DNA from 3 places in the Streptomyces sp. NPDC093064 genome. Region 3 is predicted to be linked to each of the others. Evidence: riboswitches for the same ligand, from Rfam matches in the RefSeq annotation. Region 3 holds a riboswitch; each other region holds the start of a gene.
What was found. A riboswitch is a leader RNA that binds a small molecule or an ion and turns the genes downstream of it on or off. The one in region 3 is predicted to bind thiamine pyrophosphate.

Region 1 (7,823 bases), on a different contig from region 3:
GCGTGAAAGAAATCCCGGGGCCGCCGATGAGTTCCGCGCGGACCCCGGGTCTACCCCTGTGAACGGCAAGGAACCGCGATGGGAGAGACCCCGCCATGTACCAGCAGATGATCTTCGTGAACCTGGCGACGAACGACGTGGCCGCGTCCAGGAAGTTCTTCACCGATCTCGGCTACACCATCAACCCCCAGTTCTCCACCGACGAATGCACCTGCGTCGTCATCAGCGACACGATCATCGCGATGCTGCTCAGCAAGCAGCACTACGCCAACTTCACCAAGAAGGAGATCGCGGACTCGACGAAGTCCAGCGAGGTGCTGATCTGCCTGAGCGCCGAGAGCCGCGAGAAGGTCGACGAACTGGTGCAGAAGGCGGTCGCGGCCGGCGGCACCGCGACCGACGAGACCCAGGACCAGGGCTTCATGTACGGCCGCTCCTTCGACGACCTCGACGGCCACACCTGGGAGGTCATGTGGATGGACCCGGCGGCGGTGCAGGGCTGAGCCCACGGGGGGCGAGGCCAGGAGCGATCTGGGCGGGTGCGTCGGCACCCGCCCAGACTCATGCCAACACGTTGAAACATTTGCATAGTTAATAATGAGGTAAAGTCAACGCCGTTCGGAGGCTGACGGATTGACACTCCCGACGGAGCACTTATAAATCTGAGCCTCCTGGGGTTACTGGGAGCTCAACCTCGTCGTTGCCCCAACACCCCTCAAACCCCCCGCAATTGGGCATCCCGTGAAGGGCACAGTGGCCATCTTGTCCATATCCCGTCGTACCGCACGCACCGTGCGCATCCTCGGTGTCGCCTCCGCGTCCGCCGCTCTCGCTCTCGGCGCCGCGGGCAACGCGCTCGCCTGCAACATCAAGGAGTTCTCCGCCGAAGCCAAGTGCGACGGCGAGAAGGGCGTCATCGTCGTCACCGACAAGGACCCCTCTCGCACCGAGGCCGTCGTCTCCGTGTTCCTCCAGAACAACGGCGCCGACGCCCGTGAGGTCGGTGAGCTCACGGTGAAGGGTTCCCGTGAGGGCACCACGATCACCTTCGCCGAGGACTGGCAGCCGAACGCCACCTACCGCATCCACGTCAAGGCCGGCAAGGACGGAAAGCTGGTCAACGAGGACATCAAGCCGAACCTGACCACTCCGTCCACGGCCTGCAAGACGGAGACCCCGAGCACTCCGGCCACGCCGCCGGCCCCGGAGACGCCGACCCCGTCGGCGACGGAGTCGGAGTCGGAGTCGCCGTCCGAGTCGCCGTCGGAGTCGGAGTCCGCGGCCCCGACCGCGTCCGCCTCGGAGAGCACCACCGCTCCCGCCGGCGCCGAGAACAACGCTCCGTCGCCCGCGGTCGGTGACTCCAACCTCGCCGAGACCGGTGCCGACTCCAACACCGGCATGATCGCCGGCATCGCGGCCGCCCTGGTCGTCGTCGGCGGTGGCGCGGTCTTCTTCGGCATGCGCCGCCGTGGAGCGAACAGCAACCGCTGACGCCCCACCAGCGCACCACCCGTGGCCCGCCCCCGAACTCGGGGGCGGGCCACGGTCGTTCACTCGAAGGTAGCCCGCGCCAGCCAGAACTCCAGCAGCTCCCGCTCGCCGAGCACCTCCAGCTCGGTGCTGTCCAGGGGCAGCCGGCTGTAGAACGCGAGCAGCACGGAGGTGAGCGGCCCGCGCAGGGCGACGGTCGCCTTCTCGTGACCGCGGCGCCAGGTGACGCCCTCCTCGGCGAGCTCGATGACCCACTCGGCGTTCAGCCCGGGATCGCCGTCGGTGGCGTGCAGATGGATGCTGCGGCCCGGACCGCGCAGCTCCTGGGCGTCCGGGGACGCCTTCTTCCGCTGGATGAACTCCACGATCTGGAGCCACTCGTCGATGGCGTCGGCGGCCACGTCCGCGGCGACCTCGTAGGGCCGGCCCGCGGCGAGCGCCGCGTCGGCACGGTGGATCGTGATCTCATGGGTCATACGACGGGCCCAGAAGCGGGTGTCGAGGATCCCGGCCCAGGTCCACACCTTCGTGTCCGGTCCGGCCTCACGGAGGGCGTCGACGACCATCCGGCCGGTCTCCGCCAGCCAGGCGTCCAGCGCGGCCGGGTCGCCCTGCTCCTTCGGCCCCTCGGCCAGCGGGACCGCGTCGTCCGGGACGTTCTCCAGCGCGCGGGTCCGGACCAGCGCCTCCACCCAGCGCAGGGCACCGCCCATATGCCGTACGAGCTCCTCCAGCGTCCAGTCCGGACAGGTCGGCACGGTGCCGGACAAGTCGGCGCCGGAGGCGAGCAGGGAGCGCAACTCATCAACCTGGTGGGCGATTTCGTCACAGTAACGTTCGTAGGAAAGCAGCGTCATGCCCGCACACTAGGTGCCCTGCGGTCGATCAAGCACCACGATTTCGGTCGTGTCGAACTCCACGGCCACCTCGTCCCCGACCTCCGGTGCCGCGCGCAGGGCACAGGCCGCCTCCAGGCGGGGGGCGTTGTCGGGCTGGAGGTGGACGGTGACGTGGGTGCCCTTGAAGGTGCGGGCGGTCACCGCGCAGGGCAGTCCCTCGGCGGTGGGGACGAGGCGGACTCCCGCGGGCCGGACGAGGAGGGTGCGGGCCCCCTGGGCCGAGCCGCCGGGGACCGGCACCTTGCCCCACGGGGTGACCGCTACCTCGCCGTCCACGTTCGCCTCCACCACGTTCTCGAAGCCGAGGAAACGGGCCACGAAGGCGTCGGCCGGCCGCTGCCACACCTCGAGTGGCGTGCCCCACTGGGCGATCCGGCCGTCCCGCATCACCACGACCCGGTCGGCGAGCGCGAAGGCCTCGCCCTGGTCGTGCGTGACCGCGAGCACGGTGGTGCCCAACCGTCCGAACAACTCACGCAGTTCCACGACGAGACGCTCCCGCAGCGAGCGGTCGAGCTGGCCGAGCGGCTCGTCCAGCATCAGCAGCCGCGGCCGGGGGGCGAGCGCCCGGGCGAGGGCCACCCGCTGCTGCTCCCCGCCGGAGAGCGCGGCCACGGCCCGCCGCCCGGCACCGGGCAGCCCGACCAGCTCCAACAACTCCCCCACGCGGGCGTCCCGTTCGCTCCTCGCCACGCCGTGCATCCGCAGCCCGAAGCCGACGTTTCCGGCCACGTCCCGCTGCGGGAACAGCTGGTGGTCCTGGAACATCAGCCCCACCTCGCGCCGGTGCACCGGCACCCCCGACTGGTCCCGCCCATCCAGCAGTACCCGCCCGGAGTCCAGCGGCTGGAGCCCGGCCACCGCGCGCAGCAGTGTCGACTTGCCGCTGCCGCTGGGTCCGAGCACGCACACGATCTCGTGCTCGGCGACCGACAGGTCGACCGCGTCCAGCGCGTCCCGCCCGCCGAAGCGCACGGTCGCGGCCTCAAGGCTCAGCAGCATCTAGAACTCCCCGCTCCGGTCGGTGCGCAGCCGCTCCAGCACCAGCAGCGCCACCGCGCACACCACCATCAGAATCGTCGACAGGGCCATCGCCTGGCCGTAGTTGAGGTCTCCGGGCCGGCCGATCAGCCGCGCCACGGCGACCGGCAGCGTCGGACGGTCGGGGCGCGCGATGAACACGGTCGCCCCGAACTCCCCCAGCGACACCGCGAAGGCGAACCCGGCGGCGATCAGCAGCGCCCGCCGTACCAGGGGCAGGTCGACCTCCCGCCACACCCGCCACGGCGAGGCCCCGAGCACGGCCGCCGCCTCCCGGAGCCGTACGTCCACCGCGCGCAGCACGGGGAGCATGGTCCGTACGACGAAGGGCACGCCGACCAGGGCCTGCGCCAGCGGAACCAGGATCCAGGACTGCCTGAGGTCCAGCGGCGGGCGGTCCAGGGCGATCAGGAAGCCGAAGCCGACGGTCACCGCGGAGACCCCGAGCGGCAGCATCAGCAGCGCGTCGAAGCCGCGTACGAGCCGGGCCGCGATGGGGGTCCCCCCGTTGGAGCGAAGGCGAGAGTGAGGGAGGCGGGTGAGGGCCGCGGCGGCGAGCGCGCCGATCACCACGGCGATGGCGGTCGCCGCGGCGGCATAGCTCAGGGAGGTGCCGACGGCGTCGATCGGCGCGACCAGGAAGGTGCCGCCGTCCGCGTTCGTCAGCGCCCGGTAGTAGCCGAACCCGGGCGCGGTGAGCGACCGCTGCACCAGCACGGCGAGCGGCAGTACGACGAGGACGGCGATGGTGGCGAGGACACCGGCCAGCATCGTCCACTGCCCGGCACCGCGCGGCCGGCGGGCGGTCAGCGAGGCGTCCACCAGCTTCAGCGCGGTCTCGCGGCGCCGAACGGTCCAGGCGTGCACGGCGAGGATCGCGCCCACCGCGGCGAACTGGAGGAGCGTCAGGACCGCGGCGGTGGCCAGGTCGAAGATCTCGGACGTCTGCCGGTAGATCTCCACCTCGAGGGTGGAGAAGGTGGGGCCGCCGAGGATCTGCACCACACCGAAGGAGGTGAACGTGAACAGGAAGACCATGAGTGCGGCGGCGGCGACCGCGGGCGCCAGCGCGGGCAGGGTGACCTTCCGCCAGGCGGCGAGCGGCGAGGCGCCGAGCATCCGGGCCGCCTCCTCCTGGCGCGGGTCGAGCCCCGCCCACAGACCGCCCACGGTCCGTACGACGACGGCGTAGTTGAAGAAGACGTGGGCGAGCAGGATCGCCCAGACCGTGGTGTCCAGCCGTACGCCCCACAGTTCGTCGAGCAGGCCGCCGCGCCCGACCAGCGCGAGGAACGCAGTGCCGACCACGACCGTGGGCAGCACGAACGGCACGGTGACGACGGCTCGCAGAACCTGCCGGCCGGGGAAGTCGAGGCGCGCGAAGACATAGGCGCCGGGCAGGGCTACGAGCAGGGTGAGCACGGTGGAGGCGAGCGCCTGCCAAGTGGTGAACCACAGGACGTGCCGGATGTCGGACTGTCCGAGCACATCGGCGATCCGCCCCAACTGCCAGGCCCCGTCGGCCTCCAGGCCGCGCCGGACGATCGCGACCACGGGGTAGGCGAAGAACACCGCGAAGAACGCGACGGGCACGGCCATGAGACCGAGCCGCGCCGCGTTCCCCGTCCGGCGGCCGCGTCCGCGGCCTACCTGAGGACGAGCGAGGTCCACGACTTGACCCACTGGTCACGGTTGGCGGCGATCTTGGCGGGGACCATGGTCTCGGGGTCCTTGGCCTGGGGGCCGTACTTCACGAACTCCGGGGGCACTTGGGCGCCTTCGCGCACCGGGTAGACGAACATGTTCAGCGGCATGTCGTCCTGGAACTTCTTGGTGATCAGGAAGTCCAGGAACGCCTTGCCGCCCTCGGTGTTCCCGGCGTTGCTCAGCAGTCCGGCGTACTCGACCTGGCGGAAGCAGGTGCCCTGCGCGACGCCGGTCGGCGCGGTCTTGGGCCGCGGGTCGGCGTAGATGACCTCGGCGGGCGGCGAGGAGGCGTAGGAGACGACGAGGGGACGGTCGCCCTTGGCCTTCCTGCCGCCGGCGGAGCCGGAGAACTCCTGGTTGTAGGCCTGCTCCCAGCCGTCGACGACCTTGACGCCGTTGGCCTTGAGCTTCTTCCAGTAGTCCTGCCAGCCCTTGTCCCCGTACTGCGCGGCGGTGCCGAGCAGGAAGCCGAGGCCGGGCGAGGAGGTGGCGGCGTTCTCGGTGACGAGGAGGTTCTTGTACTCCGGCTTGACCAGGTCGTCGAACGAGGCGGGCGGGGTCAGCTTGTGGTCGGCGAAGTACTTCTTGTCGTAGTTGACGCAGATGTCGCCGGTGTCGATGGGCGTGACCCGGTGCTTCGCTTCGTCGACGCGGTACTGCGGCAGGATCAGGTCCGAACCCTTCGGCTCGTACGACTGGAACAGCCCGTTGTCCAGGGCGCGGGACAGCAGCGTGTTGTCGACGCCGAAGAAGACGTCGCCCTGCGGGTTGTCCTTGGTGAGGATGGCCTTGTTGACGGCCTGGCCGGCGTCGCCGTCCTCGAGGACCTTGACCTTGTAGCCGGAGCTCTTCTCGAAGTCCGCGATGACGCTCTTGGAGGCGGCCCACGAGTTGTGGCTGACCAGCGTCACCGTCCTGGAGCCGGCCGAACTCTTGTCGCCCGGCGACGAACCGCACGCCGACAGCGTGACCAGGCCGAGCCCGACCGCCACGACGGCGAACGTCTTGGTGTGCACTGAAGTCCTCCTGGGGGTTGGCCAGGAAGAGACGCGGCCCTGCCCGGGATCCGCGAGGGACACCCGGGCAGGGCACAACAGCTTGAGTGATGACCGAACTTCCTACCCAGAATGACCTGGGCGAGGTTCAGAGGGTCTGCGGCCGGTGCCGCACTCTCAGCGCTGTGGCGCTCCCCTGTCGGAATATGAAGATGTGTGCGGTATCAGCCTACCGTCCGGCTACCTTTCGGTGGCAGCCAGCTGACCGCAGGCGCCGTCGATCTCCTGACCGCGGGTGTCCCGGATGGTCACCGGCACACCGTGGGCGGCGATCGCCTCGACGAAGGCCTTCTCGTCCTCGGGGCGGGACGCGGTCCACTTGGAGCCGGGCGTCGGGTTCAGCGGGATGAGGTTGACGTGCACCGGCCTGCCCTTGAGCAGCCGGCCGAGCCGGTCGCCGCGCCACGCCTGGTCGTTGATGTCCCGGATCAGCGCGTACTCGATGGACAGCCGGCGCCCGGACCTGGCGGTGTACTCGAATCCGGCGTCGAGCACCTCCCGCACCTTCCACCGCGTATTGACCGGGACGAGCGTGTCGCGTAGTTCGTCGTCCGGCGCGTGCAGGGAGATGGCGAGCCGGCACTTGAAGCCCTCGTCGGAGAACCGGTGGATGGCCGGGACCAGGCCCACCGTCGATACGGTGATCCCGCGCTGGGACAGGCCGAGCCCGTCCGGCTCGGGGTCGGTCAGGGCGCGGATGGCGCCGACGACGCGGTTGTAGTTGGCGAGCGGCTCGCCCATGCCCATGAAGACGATGTTCGACAGGCGAGCGGGACCACCGGGGACCTCTCCGTCCCGCAGGGCGCGCATCCCGTCCACGATCTGGTGCACGATCTCGGCGGTGGACAGGTTCCGGTCGAGCCCGGCCTGTCCCGTGGCGCAGAACGGGCAGTTCATGCCGCAGCCCGCCTGCGAGCTGATGCACATGGTCACCCGGTCCGGGTAGCGCATGAGCACCGACTCCACGAGCGTGCCGTCGAACAGGCGCCACAGCGTCTTGCGGGTGGTCCCCTGGTCGGTCGACAGATGCCGTACGACCGTCATCAGCTCGGGAAGCAGCGCCTCCTGGAGCTTGGCGCGGGATCCGGCGGGGATGTCGGTCCACTGCTCCGGGTCGTGCGCGTACCGCGCGAAGTAGTGCTGCGCGAGCTGCTTGGCACGGAACGGCTTCTCGCCGATCGCGGCGACGGCCTCCTTGCGCTCAGCGGGCGACAGATCGGCAAGGTGCCGCGGCGGCTTCTTGGCACCGCGCGGGGCGACGAAAGTGAGTTCTCCGGGCTTAGGCATGGCTGTACCAGTGTCGCAGATCAAATCCGGTGACCTGGGGCTGCCGGTCGGGACACCTGTCGCCGGTGGTCGCCATCCGTCGCCGCCGGTCCCCCTCGGACGGCCCAGGGGCGGCCCGAGCCGGGACTGTCGCAGGACGCGAGGTACGCCTCTCGACGCTCGGTCCTGAGCGTGCTGCGGTGGGTGACGCTTCCCTGGTCATAGGCATGCTTGCGGGCCGCTGGATACGTCAGAACGGCCGTTCCCACTGTCCCGGGCACACCGACACTCGCTCCGAGCACCGCCGATATACCTTGATCCATGCGCTTGTCGTGCCGCGATCACGGCCGTGAGCTACGCC
Region 2 (6,036 bases), on a different contig from region 3:
GGTGCGAGGGCTCCGCGGGGCGCCCTCCCGGCTCTAGCATCGAGTGCAGAACATCGACAGGGCCCGCACCGGGGAGTGCGGGATGCCGACAGGGCCCGGCACCGCGCCGGCGGAGAGATGAGGACGAGGACAATGCGAGAGATCTTCGCGAGTCTGCCGTGGTGGGTGAAGTGGATCGCGGTGCCCGTCATCGCTCTGGTCGTCTTCGGCGGCGTGATAGCGAGCGTGATCGGCTTCGTGGTCTGGCTGCTGTTCAAGGTGCTGATCTTCGTCGCGCTGGTCGGCGGGCTGATCTACATCGTGCGGAAGTTCATGGCGGGGTCGTCCTCACGCAGCGACTGGTGAGTGCCGGAGGGCGCCGGTGAACCGGTAACGGGAATCGCCGTTTCCCTCGCGGGAGGGAAGTTTCCCGGACAAGCCGTCCGTGTGCGGTGACAGGCGGATAAGGTCCGGGGATCGATGCGGGGGTCGGCCCCCGCGGGCGGCGTACACCCCCATTCGTGTTCCCCGCACGGCTGCCCCCCTCGCGCTACGGGAGTGACCCCTTGGCCACGGTTGACACCGCACCCGCAGAACGGCACGCGCCGCCCGCACCCCGGGGGCCGTCCCGCTCGACGGCCCTCCCGGCGCAGCCGCGTTCGTCGGCCCCCTTGGAACGGCCCAGGGCCACGGTCCCGGAGCAGCCCAGCCCCCAGCAGCCCCCCACCCTCATCGGATCCGTGCAGCGCGCGATGCGCCTGCTGGAGACCGTCGCGCGGCACGAGCACGGAGCGCCCGCCAAGCAGCTCGCCCGTGAGACGGGCCTGGCCCTGCCCACCGCCTACCACCTGTTGCGCACCCTCGTCCACGAGGGCTATCTGCGCCGCGACCGGGGCCTGTTCTTCCTGGGTGAGGCCGCCGAGCGGCTGAGTAGCAGCGGAGCGGCGCAGAAACGTCGCACCACGATTGTCGAGGCGCTCGCCCAGTGGCGGGATTCCATCGGAGCGCCGCTGTACTACGCGATGTACCGCGAGGGCGAGATCGAGCTCATGTGCGTATCCGCCACCGCGGCCATCCCGGCGGTCGAGGAATGGGCCGGCTTCCGCGAGACCGGGCACGCGCACGCGATCGGCCAGTGCCTGCTGTCCCAGCTGGACGACAGGGCCCGCCGCGACCACCTCGACCGCTACCCCGTGCGGTCGCTCACCCCGTACACGGTCCGTGACGAGCACACGGTGCTGCGGCGCCTGGAACGGGCTCGGCCGATGGAGCCGGTGACCGAGCGGCAGGAGTACGCGCTGGGGGCGGTGTGCGCGGCGATTCCCATCACGGTGGGCACCACGGCGGCCGCGATCGCCCTCTCCCTGCCGGCCCATCAGGTGGACCGGCTGCTGCCCGCCGCACGTCGGCTGCAACACGAGGTGGGACGGCGTCTGGGCTCCCTGGCGCTCTCTATCAGTATCTGAAAACTCACTCCTTGTGATCTGATGTGTACGTTCAGCAAGATGCACCATTGTCACGGGATGGATTCCCGGCCAGTCGACGGCAAACAACGGGGTAGCGATGCGCGAGTCCGTACAGGCAGAGGTCATGATGAGCTTTCTCGTGTCCGAGGAGCTCTCCTTCCGCATCCCGGTGGAGCTGCGGTACGAGACCTGTGATCCCTATGCCGTACGGCTGACCTTCCATCTGCCCGGAGACGCCCCGGTGACCTGGGCGTTCGGCCGGGAGCTGCTGATCGACGGGGTGGGGACGCCGTGCGGGGACGGTGATGTGCGCATCTCACCGGCTGACCGCGACTCGCTGAGCGAGGTCCTGATCCGGCTTCAGGTCGGCGGCGACCGGGCGCTGTTCCGCTCCTCGACGGCGCCGCTGGTGGCGTTCCTGGACCGTACGGACAAGCTGGTGCCCCTGGGCCAGGAGGGTGCGCTGGCCGACTTCGACGCCCACCTCGACGAAGCCCTGGACCGCATCCTGGCGGAGGAACAGAGCGCGGGCTGAGGCGTCACGGCAGCGGACGCGGGCGGTGGTGTAGCGCTTCGCCACGGCCTCAGGGGGTGCAGGAACGCTTCGTCGGCCGCCCAAGCGGCCCCCGCACACGGAGTCAGCGCCTGCGGCGCCTGCCCCTTCCACCGCGCGCCGGAGCGGGCAGGGTGGCCTGCGCCGCGGCCTGCGCCCGTCCCGGGCGATCGGCCGAAACCACGAGTGCCGCCAGCGCCGTGGTGACCGGCACGGAGGCGACCAGGCCGATCGAGCCCACCAGCGTGCGCACGATCTCCTCCGCGACGAGCTCACTGGTGGCGACGGTCGTCACGCTGCTCTGCGCGATGGAGAACAGCAGCAGCAGTGGGAGCGCGGCACCCGCGTACGCGAGGACGAGGGTGTTGACGACGGAGGCGATGTGGTCGCGTCCGATGCGGATGCCCGCGCGGTACAGCCCGCGCCAGCCCATCGCGGGGTTGGCCTCGTGCAGCTCCCAGACCGCCGAGGTCTGTGTCACCGTCACATCGTCCAGGACGCCGAGCGAGCCGATGATGACACCGGCGAGCAGCAGGCCGCTCATGTCTATCGACGGATACAGGCCGTGGATCAGACCGGTGCTGTCGTCGGTGTTGCCGGTCAGCGCGGCCCAGCCGATGAACAGCGAGCCCAGGAAGCCGATCAGCATCAGCGAGATCAGCGTGCCGAGCACCGCGACCGAGGTACGGGCGGACAGGCCGTGACACATGTACAGCGCGATCAGCATGATGGCGCTGGCCCCCACCACCGCCACGACCAGCGGGTTCGAGCCCTGCAGGATCGCGGGCAGGACGAAGAGGTTCAGCACCAGGAAGCTGATGGCCAGCGCGACCAGCGCCATGACGCCCCGCATCCGCCCGACGACCACGACGGCGAGTGCGAAGAGACCGGCCAGCAGCGTCATCGGGAAGTGCCGGTTGACGTCGGTGACCGAATACTGCAAGTCCTTGGGTGCCGAGGGCTCGTAGGCGACCACGACCTTCTCGCCCTGGTGCAGCTGCCGGGACTGGTCGGGCTGCACGACCTCGGTGAAGGTACGGCCCTTGTCCTTGCCGGCGTCCACCCGGATCGTGGCCTTCTTGCAGCTCCCGGACTGCTGCTGCTGTGCGGAGGACCCCTCGGCAGTGGAGGTGTCGCCGGTCGGTGTGTCCCCGGAGGCGTTCACCGACCGGCAGCTGACCTCGAGCACCTCGACGACGGTGGCCTGCTGGGTCTGCCGGTCGAAGCCCACGCCGGTGCGCTCGTGCGACGGGGCGCCACCCGGCCACAGCACGACGAGTCCGGCCGCTACCACGGCGGCGAACGGGATGAGGATCGCCGCGATCACCTTGCGGAGGTGCTTCGACACGGGTGCGGCCGGCCCGTGGCTGTGGCTGTGCCCGTGTCCGCCACCGCTTCCCGGACCGTGCCCGGTGCCGTTCCCCGGGCTGTGGCCGGTACTGCTGCCCGGGCCGTGGCCGCCGCCGGTCGCGGGGCCGTGTCCGTGGCCGGCGGCGGTGGCTTCCTGGCCGTGCCGGACGTCCTGTCCGCGTCGGGGTTCGGGCGGCGGATGGGGGAACTGCTCTGTCGTGGTCACCGCCCGATCATCGCAAGAACGGCACAGGCCCACTGTTCACCGCGCCACAAATGACGCTAGCGTGGAGGCACCTTTGCACACGCGGGAGCTCGGAGCACCGGGCTGAGAGGGCGCTGACCTCCGTCTTTGCGATGTTTCACGTGGAACGTGCGATGTTTCACAGGAAACGCCGGCAGACGGATACCGCTGCGTCGACCGCCGAACCTGTTACCGGGTAATGCCGGCGTAGGGAGTAGGTCTCATGACCAACAAGGACGTACGCACGCCTGCCTCCAAGCAGATCTCCAGCGACGCGGAGCGGATCGCTTCCGACGCTTCCGACGGGGAGGCTGGGAAGTCCATCGGCTGGCACAAGGGCTACGTGGAGGGCTCACGCCCCGATCTGCGAGTGCCGGTCCGTCAGGTGCACCTCACCAACGAGCAGTCCGTCACGCTGTACGACACCTCCGGCCCGTACACCGATCCACTCGTGGGCACCGATGTCCGCAGGGGCCTGCCGCCGTTGCGGGAGAACTGGATCGTGGCCCGCGGCGACACCGAGGAGTACGCCGGCCGTCCCGTCCGCCCCGAGGACGACGGGATCAAGCACACCTCGCCACGCGGCGGTCTGCGCAACCTCGACGCGGTGTTCCCGGGACGGCCGCGCCAGCCGCGTCGCGGTCGCGACGGAGGAACGGTGACGCAGCTCGCCTACGCGCGCCGCGGGGAGATCACGCCGGAGATGGAGTTCGTGGCCATCCGGGAGAACGTTGCTCCCGAGACCGTCCGCGAGGAGATCGCGGCGGGCCGCGCGGTGCTGCCGGCCAACGTCAACCACCCGGAGATCGAGCCGATGATCATCGGCAAGCGGTTCCTGGTGAAGGTCAACGCCAACATCGGCAACTCCGCGGTGACCTCTTCCATCGAGGAGGAGGTGGAGAAGATGACCTGGGCGACCCGCTGGGGCGCCGACACGGTCATGGACCTCTCCACCGGCCGCAACATCCACACCACCCGTGAGTGGGTGCTGCGCAACTCCCCCGTCCCGATCGGCACGGTCCCGCTCTACCAGGCCCTGGAGAAGGTGGACGGCAAGGCCGAGGAACTGACCTGGGAGATCTACAAGGACACCGTCATCGAGCAGGCCGAACAGGGCGTGGACTACATGACCGTCCACGCCGGGGTACGCCTCGCTTACGTGCCGCTGACCGCGAACCGAAAGACCGGCATCGTCTCGCGCGGCGGCTCGATCATGGCCGCCTGGTGCCTGGCGCACCACAAGGAGTCGTTCCTCTACGAGAACTTCGAGGAGCTCTGCGAGATCCTCGCGGCCTATGACGTCACGTACTCGTTGGGCGACGGACTCCGGCCCGGTTCGATCGCGGACGCCAACGACGAGGCGCAGTTCGCGGAACTGCGCACGCTCGGGGAACTCGGCCGGATCGCCAGGCGTTTGGACGTACAGACCATGATCGAGGGCCCGGGGCACGTCCCGATGCACAAGATCAAGGAGAACATCGACCTTCAGCAGGAGATCTGCGATGAGGCTCCGTTCTATACGCTCGGCCCGCTGACGACGGACGTCGCCCCGGCGTACGACCACATCACCTCCGGCATCGGCGCCGCGATGATCGCCTGGTGGGGCACGGCCATGCTCTGCTACGTCACGCCCAAGGAGCACCTGGGCCTGCCCAACCGCGACGACGTCAAGACCGGCGTCATCACCTACAAGATCGCCGCCCACGCGGCCGACCTCGCCAAGGGGCACCCGGGCGCGCAGGAGTGGGACGACGCCCTGTCCGACGCCCGCTTCGAGTTCCGGTGGGAGGACCAGTTCAACCTCTCCCTCGACCCGGACACGGCAAGGGAGTTCCACGACGAGACGCTCCCGGCGGAACCCGCCAAGACGGCCCACTTCTGCTCGATGTGCGGCCCGAAGTTCTGCTCGATGAAGATTAGTAGAAGCATCACAGAGCGATTCGGTCCTGGTGGGGCTGTGACCAGCGAAGATGAGGTGGCTACCGGAATGCTCGCCAAGTCCGCCGAGTTCGCGGCGCAGGGTAACCGGCTGTATCTGCCAATTGCGGACTGATCTTCTGACGTCTCAGCGTCTCCCGGCACAGACTCCGGGAGACGCTCGCGTCATCGACGAAATCACCGTCAGCACCTCTCAGGGACGCCGCACCGGCGCCTACCGCCTCGTCACGACCCTGACCGATCCCCGCACCCACCCCGCAGCCGAGCTGATCAGGCTCTACCACGAGCGATGGGGTGCGACACGAAGTCGCACGAGATTGAGTGAATTACCTGATTGGAGGATCGACTTGATGTCGACAGCGTAGTTCCGGGCCAGTGCTCAAGGCCCGTCCCCACTTCGACATGCGTCGCCGGTAACGGCGGGGTATGAAGCTCGAAGGAGAAGCCCAAGGGCCCCTGTTCCATCCGGGGGTTACAGGCAAGGGGAAGACCGGACGGGTGAACGC
Region 3 (7,823 bases):
ACCGCCGCCCGGCTGGCCGTCGCGGGCCACCGGGTGACGGTGTACGAGCGTACGGAGACGTACGGCGGCGCGCTGCGCCGTTTCGAGCGGGACGGTTTCGCCTTCGACACCGGCCCCGGGCTGCTCCCGCTGCCCGCGGTCTACCGCGATCTGTTCGTCAAGACCGGCAAGGAGCCGCTGGAGGACCTCGTCGAGCTGGTCCAGGTGGACCCGTCCGCGCGGCACGTCTTCGCCGACGGCACCGAGGTGTCCCTGCCGAACGTCTCGCGCGCGGGCGTCGTCGCCGCTCTGGACGAAGCCCTCGGCGCGGGCGCCGGACGGCGCTGGGGCGACTTCCTGGTGCGGGCCCGCGAGGCCTGGGACCGCGCCCGCCGCCCGCTCCTGGAGGAGCCGCTGTGGCCCAACTGGCAGGTGCTGGCCGAGCGCGAGCCCTACCCGGCGGTGCCGCACAAGCGCCTGCTGCGCACTCGGCAGGCCGGCACGCTCGCCGAGGTCGGTGCCTGGGAGCTGCGCGACACGCGCCTGGCCGCCCTCCTGGAGAGCCACGCGCTCGCGTACGGCCTCGATCCGCGGACCGCCCCGGCGAGCGCGGCCGTACTGCCGTACCTGGACCACGCCTTCGGCACCTGGTACGTGCGCGGCGGTCTGCGCGAACTGGCGCGCGCGGTGTATGAGCGGTGCCTGGCCCGCCGGGTCGAGTTCGCCCTCGGCACCGAGGTCACGGGGATCGTCGGCAAGGACGGCCGGGCGGCGGGCGTGGAGCTCGCCGACGGGACCATGGCCGAGGCGGAGTTCGTGGTCGCCGGCGTGCCTCCCCGGACGCTGGACGGCATGGTCCGGGGTACGGACCTGCGGGGTGCGGGCGAGGTGCCGCCTCAGCCCGGTGCGCCCAGTCGCCTGACCGTACTGCTGGCGCTGCGCGGCGGCCGCCCCGAGGGGACGGCCCACCGGACCGTGGTGCACACCGAGGACCGCGCGGCCGAACTCGACGCGCTGTTCGGTACGGCCCCCGGGCTGCCCGAGCGGCCCACGGTCACGGTGTCGCGCCCCGGCGACCCGGCGCTGGTCCCGGACCCGGAGCACGAGGCAGTCACGCTCACGGCGACGGTCCCGGCCTCCGCTTCCGCGGATCCGCAGAGGCAAGCCGACCGCATGATCGCCGTCGCCTCGCGGGCTATACCCGGACTCCGCGACCGCCTGCTCTGGCACGAGGTGCGCACCCCGGCCGACATCGCCCGGGTGACGGGCGCGGAGGGCGGGGCCGTCCCCGCGCCGGCGCTCGCGGGCGCCCGAGGGCGCCTGCTGCACCCGGCGAACACCACGGGACTCGCCGGCCTGTTCACCGTGGGCGGCTGGTCGCACCCCGGGGGCGGGCTGCCGCACGCCGGGATGTCGGGGGCGCTGGTGGCCGGGCTGATCGTGGAAGGACCGGAGTTCCGCGGCTCCCAGTGAGCCGGGGAGCGTTCAGAAGCGGTACTGCTCGTCGAAGCCCGTGCCGTGCTGCGGCTGACCGTGGTTGTTGCCCTGGTACGGGTAGGACTGCTGCTCCTGCGGGAGTTCGCCGCCGTAGGACTCGTCGGTGCGCTGCTGCGGCACCCACACCCCGCCGTCCGGGGTCTCACCGCCGTAGCCGCCGGCGTAGGCGTCCTGGGTGCCGTAGCCCTGCTGGCCGTAGTCCTGTTGGCCGCCGTAGCCGGTGTCGTAGGAGCCGCCGCCGTAGGTCTGGGTGCCGGCGTACGGGTCGGAGTAGGCGGCGTACTGCTGCTGGCCGGAGGCGTCGTAGCCGTAACCCTGCTGACCGTAGCCGGAGTAGTCGTACGTGTGGCTCTGGTCGGCGCCCTGGGCCGCGGTGGCGTATTGGTCCTGGGTCTGGCCGGCCCCCGGGTAGGGCGACTGCGTGCCGCCCCGGTGGGCCGAGTCTCCGTAGACGCCGTAGGAACCGGTGTCGTCGGGCAGGGGCTGCGGCTCGTACACGGCGGTGGCCTCGGCGGCCGCGGGCTGGGTGGGGCGGGCGGGGGTGAAGACGTCGTCGCCGTCGTCGTCGCCGTGGCCGTAGGACAGGCCGTCGTGGCCGGGCAGGGCCTCCATGGTGCCGGTCTCGCCGTCGGACACCTCGAGGTCGGAGACCTCCAGGGTCGGGTCCTGGTGCTCGGCCTTGCCGCGGCGGCGCGGCTTGCCGCCTTCGGCGCCGGGACGGTTGACCGCCCAGCCCGCCGCGAAGCCGCGCCGGAAGGACAGTGTGACGTAGGTCTGGCCGACCGCGAAGGCGGCCGCGCCCAGACCGATCACGACGACGGACGGGATCAGGACCCCGAGGACGACGCAGAGGAAGCCGGCGAAGGCCAGCAGCCGCCAGCGCAACCGTGCCTTGTACTGCAGCAGCACCTCGCCCAGCAGCCACAGCGCGACGATGCCGAACGCGATGTAGAGGACCGTCCAGCCCATGTACGCCCCTCTCCCAGTGGCCGCTACGCAGTGTGTCGTACGCGGGTGCGGCCGGTCTAGGTCCGCGGCCGGTGGTGCAGACCCAGGTTTTCGTAGATTTCCAGCGTCGCCGTGGAGTTGTTGAGCGTGATGAAGTGCAGCCCGGGCACTCCCTCGGCCTGCAACCGTGCGCAGAACTCGGTGGCGAACTCGATCCCAAGGGAGCGTACCGCCGCCGGATCGTCCTCCGCCGCGCGGATCCGCTCTTTGAGGTCGTCCGGGATGGCGGCGTTGCTGAGTTGGGGCAGCCGCTCGAGCATCTTCACGCTCGTGACCGGCATGATCTCGGGAATGACGGGTGTCGCGCAACCGGCCGCGGCGACACGGTCGCGCAGGCGGAGGTACGACTCCGGATCGAAGAACATCTGCGTGATGGCGTAGTCGGCGCCCGCACGGCACTTGTCGACGAAGTGCGCGACGTCGGTATCCCAGTCGGCGGAGCGGGGGTGCATCTCGGGGAAGGCCGCCACGCCGACGCAGAAGTCGCCCGACTCCTTGATGAGCCGGACGAGTTCGGCGGCGTACGTCAGTCCGCGGGGGTGCGGGACCCACTCGCCCATCGGGTCGCCGGGCGGGTCGCCGCGCACGGCGAGCATGTTCCGGATCCCGGCGTCGGCGTACTGGCCGATGATGTTGCGCAGCTCCGCCACGGAGTGGTTGACGGCAGTGAGGTGCGCCACAGGGGTGAGCGTGGTGTCGGACACGATCTGCTCGGTCGCCCTCACCGTGCCCGCGCGGGTGGAGCCGCCGGCACCGTACGTCACCGAGACGAAGTCGGGGGCGACGGCCTCGATCCTGCGCAGCGCGTTCCACAGGCTGCGCTCGCCCTTCGCCGTCTTCGGCGCCCAGAACTCGAAGGAGTACGTGCTCTTGCCGGTGGCGAGCATGTCACGCACGGTGCGCGCGCGATCAGTCCTGGTGGATGCGGTTCCGAGGGCCATACTGGCAGGCTATCCAGGGCGCGGCGGTCTCCCAACCGAGCCCCGGAAATTTGCGTGAATTGTCGGCTTCTTGTCCACCCTTCGGACAACGGGGCCGGAAATGAGCGGGTCGGGCCGGGTCGGCTGTCCGGGTTATGAGACGACCGGCCGTCGCGTCCGGCCGTGTCACGCCGCCCCTACCCCGCCTGCCGCAGCCGCGCGGCGAACTCGGCCGCCGCCGCTCCGGGGTCGTCGGCCGCGGTGATCGCCCGGACCACGACGACACGGCGGGCGCCGGCCTCCAGGACCTGGTCCAGGTTGCCGAGGTCGATGCCGCCGATGGCGAACCAGGGCCGGTCGGTGCCGAGCGAGGCGGTGTACCGAACCAGGTCGAGGCCGGGTGCGGGACGGCCGGGCTTGGTGGGCGTGGGCCAGCAGGGTCCGGTGCAGAAGTAGTCCACGCCGTCCTGCACGGCCGCGGCGGCGGCCTCGTCCTCGGCGTGCGTGGACCGGCCGATCAGGACGCCGTCGCCGAGGATCGGGCGGGCGGCGGGCACGGGAAGGTCCCCCTGCCCCAGATGCAGCACATCGGCACGGGCTGCGTGGGCGACGTCCGCCCGGTCGTTGACCGCGAGCAGCTTGCCGTGCCGGGCGCAGGCGTCGGCGAACACCGCCAGCCGGTCCAGCTCCTCCCCGGCCTCCATGCCCTTGTCCCGCAACTGCACGATGTCGACGCCCGCCGCCAGCACCGCGTCCAGGAACTCGGCCAGGTCCCCCTGCCGCCTCCGGGCGTCCGTGCACAGATACAGGCGCGCGTCACCGAGCCGGTGACGGGCGTCGGCTATGGCGGCGGTCTCAGGCATACGCGGGTTCCCCCCGGCTCGTCGGTTGGGTGGCTCGTCCGACCACTCGGACGGACCCTACCCGCCCCGCCGTCCCGGCCGACGGAAACACCGGGGCCCCGGCCGGAGGCCGGGGCCGGGTGCTCAGGCGGATGGCCGGGTCAGACGGCGAGGGCCTGGGCGCGGCGCTTCACCTCTGTGCCGCGGTTCTCACTCAGGGCCTGGGCGGGGGTGCCCGGCAGGGTCGGGTCGGGGGTGAACAGCCATTCGATCATCTCTTCGACCGTGAAGCCGTCGTCCCTCAGGAGCGTCAGGGTGCCGAACAGGCCCTTGACGACCTTGTCGCCGTCGATGAAGGCGGCGGGGACGTGCAGTGCGCGGTTCTCACCCCGGCGTACGGCGATGAGCTGGCCCTCCTTGACCAGCTGACGCACACGTGTCACCTCGACGCCGAGTTGTTCGGCGATGTCGGGAAGGGTGAGCCAGGCAGGGACGAGAGCATCGATCTTTGTGTCAATCTCGGTCACGGACACAAGCGTGCCATCTGCCACTGACACTCGGAAGCCAGGCCCGTCCACCCGGGGCCGCGTGCCTCACGCCGTCGCCGTCTTCAGGGGCCTCGCCGGGTCCGCCAGCAGCCGCGTATCCATGGGCGTGCCGGACTCGATCAGCCGCCGCCCCTGCGCCAGATCCCGCGGTCGGCCGACGGCCAGCAGAGCGACGAGCCGGCCCTCGCGGAGCCAGCAGACCGTCCACGCCGGTCCGGTGCGATCGCCGCGCCAGACGACGGTGTCGGCCGACGTGTGGTGGCCGACGTACTGCACGAAGCGCCCGAACTGCTCGGACCAGAAGTACGGCACCGGGTCGTAGACCACGGGGGTGAGGCCGACGATGTCGGCCGCGACCGTGCGCGGGCCCTGGAGCGCGTTGTCCCAGTGGTGGATCAGCAGGCGCTCGCCGTACCTTCCCGAGGGGAAGGAGGCGCAGTCGCCGACCGCGTAGACGTCCGGCACGGACGTGCGCAGGTGGTCGTCGGCCAGCACGTCCCCGTGCCGGCCCAGCTCGATGCCGGAGCCGGCCAGCCAGCCGGTGGCGGGGCGCGCGCCGATGCCGACCACGACGGCGCCCGCGGGCAGCCGCGTGCCGTCGTCGAGCACCACCGCGCCGGGTTCGACGCGCTCCACGCGCGCGTGGGTGCGCAGTTCGGCGCCGCTGTCGGCGTACCAGGCGGTCATCGGCTCGGCCACCTCCGCGGGCAGCGCCCCCGCGAGCGGCCGGTCCGCGGCCTCCACGACGGTCACGACGCAGCCCGCCTCGCGCGCGGCGGTGGCGAACTCGGCGCCGATCCAGCCCGCGCCGACGACCACGATGTCGTGCTGCTCGGTGAGCACCGGCCGCAGCCGTTCGGCGTCGTCCAGGGTGCGCAGCAGGTGGACCCCGGGGACGCCCTCCACGCCGGGCAGCCGGATCGGTTCGGCACCGGTGGCCAGGACGAGCACGTCGTACGGCACCGGCCCCGCCGAGGTCTCCAGCACATGCGCGTCGGGCCGCACGGCCAGCGCCTCGCAGCCGAGCCTCAGTTCGAGGCCGAGCGCCTCGAAGTCGATGTCGAAGGCGGAGCCCTCGGCCTTGCCGAGCAGGACGGCCTTGGACAGCGGCGGCCGGTCGTAGGGCTGGTGGGGTTCGGCGCCGATCAGTGTCACGGTGCCGGTGAAGCCCTGCTCGCGCAGGGCGACCGCGGTCTGCACGCCGGCCATGCCCGCGCCCGCGACGACTACGCGCCGCGGCCCTGATGTGCCCTGTTCCTGCGTCTGGTCGCTCACCTGATCACCATAAGTCAACTGACAAACCGTCAGTCAGGGGCGGGCCAGGTGGCCTGCTCCACAACCTCTTCCACCACGCTCGTCCCGCTGCCGGGCTGCGACTCCCAGCGCCAGGTCTCCTCCAACCGCACCCGCCCGTCGGGCAGTTCGACCACCGTCGACACGCAGTGCCCGGAGGAGGTGGTCCCGTCCTGCTTGAGCTGGACGTACCGGAAGTCGAGCCGGTCACTTTCCCTGGTACCCAACAGATGGCCGCGTACGACGTCGCCGCCCGCGTACTCGGCCCAGATCTCCCCGTTCCGCTCGTGATACGTGAAGCGGGTGCGCGTGCCCACCTGGCCCGGGGCCTGGTCGGCGACCGGGGCGAGAACGCGGCCGTCGAGCGAGGAAAAGGGCCGGGTGGAGCCGCCCGCCCGAGAGTCGTGGCGGGAGACGGGCGGGCGGGTCATGGCGGGAGGCTCCCTTACCGGGGCAATGCACTGCGGGCTAGGGTGGCCACCGTACAAGCACTCGCGGGAGCCCGGACGCACCGGGCTGAGAGGGAGGCTGGCGGCCTCCGACCGTACGAACCTGATCCGGGTCATGCCGGCGAAGGGAGGGGCTGGACGCCCATGTCGTTGCCACGTACGTCAGACGTCCTCGTCGTGGGGGGCGGCATCATCGGGCTGGTGACGGCCTGGCGCTCCGCGCAGCACGGGTTCGCCACGGCCGTGGTGGACCCCGAGCCGGGCGGCGGGGCCGCACAGGTGGCCGCCGGGATGCTGGCCGCCGTCACCGAACTGCACTACGGCGAGCAGACCCTGCTCGGGCTCAACCTGGCCTCCGCCCGCCACTACCCGGACTTCGTGGCCGAGCTGACCGAGCTGACCGGCCACGACCTCGGCTACCGCCGCTGTGGCACCCTCGCGGTCGCGCTGGACGCCGACGACCGCGCCCACCTGCGGGAACTGCACGACCTTCAGCGCCGTTCGGGCCTGGACTCCGAGTGGCTGTCCGGACGGGAGTGCCGCCGGCTCGAGCCGATGCTCGCGCCGGGCGTGCGCGGCGGGCTGCGGGTGGACGGCGACCACCAGATCGACCCGCGGCGGCTCGCCGGCGCCCTGGTCGCGGCCTGCGAGCGGGCGGGCGTGGTCTTCCACCGCGGCTGGGCCGAGCGGCTCACCCTCGCAGGCGACCGGGCCACGGGCTGTGTGCTGCGCGACGGCACCGCGCCGGCCGCGGACCAGGTGGTGCTCGCCGCGGGCAGCCACAGCGGACGGCTCGCGGGCGTCCCGGACGACGTGCTGCCGCCGGTGCGGCCGGTGAAGGGGCAGGTGCTGCGGCTGGCGGTGCCGAAGCGCTACGCGCCGTTCCTGAGCCGTACCGTGCGGGCCGTGGTGCGCGGCAGCCAGGTCTACCTGGTGCCGCGGCTCAGCGGCGAGCTGGTCGTCGGGGCCACGAGCGAGGAACTGGGCTGGGACACGACGGTGACGGCGGGCGGCGTGTACGAGCTGCTGCGCGACGCGCACGAGCTGGTGCCCGGGATCACCGAGCTGCCGCTCACGGAGACCCGGGCCGGACTGCGGCCCGGCTCCCCCGACAACGCGCCGATGCTCGGCCCGACCGGGCTGGACGGCCTGCTGCTGGCCACCGGGCACTACCGCAACGGCGTGCTGCTCACGCCGGTCACCGGTGACGCCATGGCGCACGTCCTGTCCACCGGCGAGCTGCCGGACGAGGTCCGCCCCTTCTCCCCCAGGCGTTTTCATGCCACG

Region 1: it holds a riboswitch for thiamine pyrophosphate, as region 3 does, so the genes downstream of both, ACIQFZ_RS13080 (thiamine ABC transporter substrate-binding protein) here and thiO (glycine oxidase ThiO) in region 3, are expected to answer to the same signal.
Region 2: it holds a riboswitch for thiamine pyrophosphate, as region 3 does, so the genes downstream of both, thiC (phosphomethylpyrimidine synthase ThiC) here and thiO (glycine oxidase ThiO) in region 3, are expected to answer to the same signal.

What each region holds. Positions count from the first base shown of each region.
Region 1 is NZ_JBIVPK010000008.1:211,738-219,560, reverse strand. Features, by position in the region: gene ACIQFZ_RS13105 (VOC family protein) at 96-503, shown strand; gene ACIQFZ_RS13100 (LAETG motif-containing sortase-dependent surface protein) at 754-1,494, shown strand; gene ACIQFZ_RS13095 (maleylpyruvate isomerase N-terminal domain-containing protein) at 1,554-2,351, opposite strand; gene ACIQFZ_RS13090 (ABC transporter ATP-binding protein) at 2,361-3,395, opposite strand; gene ACIQFZ_RS13085 (ABC transporter permease) at 3,396-5,033, opposite strand; gene ACIQFZ_RS13080 (thiamine ABC transporter substrate-binding protein) at 5,081-6,157, opposite strand; TPP riboswitch at 6,239-6,344, opposite strand; gene rlmN (23S rRNA (adenine(2503)-C(2))-methyltransferase RlmN) at 6,377-7,483, opposite strand.
Region 2 is NZ_JBIVPK010000020.1:196-6,231, reverse strand. Features, by position in the region: gene ACIQFZ_RS23375 (DUF5326 family protein) at 133-345, shown strand; gene ACIQFZ_RS23370 (IclR family transcriptional regulator) at 651-1,445, shown strand; gene ACIQFZ_RS23365 (SsgA family sporulation/cell division regulator) at 1,543-1,980, shown strand; gene ACIQFZ_RS23360 (YibE/F family protein) at 2,084-3,574, opposite strand; TPP riboswitch at 3,646-3,823, shown strand; gene thiC (phosphomethylpyrimidine synthase ThiC) at 3,816-5,645, shown strand.
Region 3 is NZ_JBIVPK010000007.1:137,019-144,841, forward strand. Features, by position in the region: gene ACIQFZ_RS11510 (phytoene desaturase family protein) at 1-1,452, shown strand, start outside; gene ACIQFZ_RS11515 (hypothetical protein) at 1,465-2,445, opposite strand; gene metF (methylenetetrahydrofolate reductase [NAD(P)H]) at 2,502-3,425, opposite strand; gene thiE (thiamine phosphate synthase) at 3,602-4,267, opposite strand; gene ACIQFZ_RS11530 (Rv2175c family DNA-binding protein) at 4,408-4,773, opposite strand; gene ACIQFZ_RS11535 (NAD(P)/FAD-dependent oxidoreductase) at 4,840-6,069, opposite strand; gene ACIQFZ_RS11540 (hypothetical protein) at 6,099-6,518, opposite strand; TPP riboswitch at 6,572-6,683, shown strand; gene thiO (glycine oxidase ThiO) at 6,681-7,823, shown strand, end outside.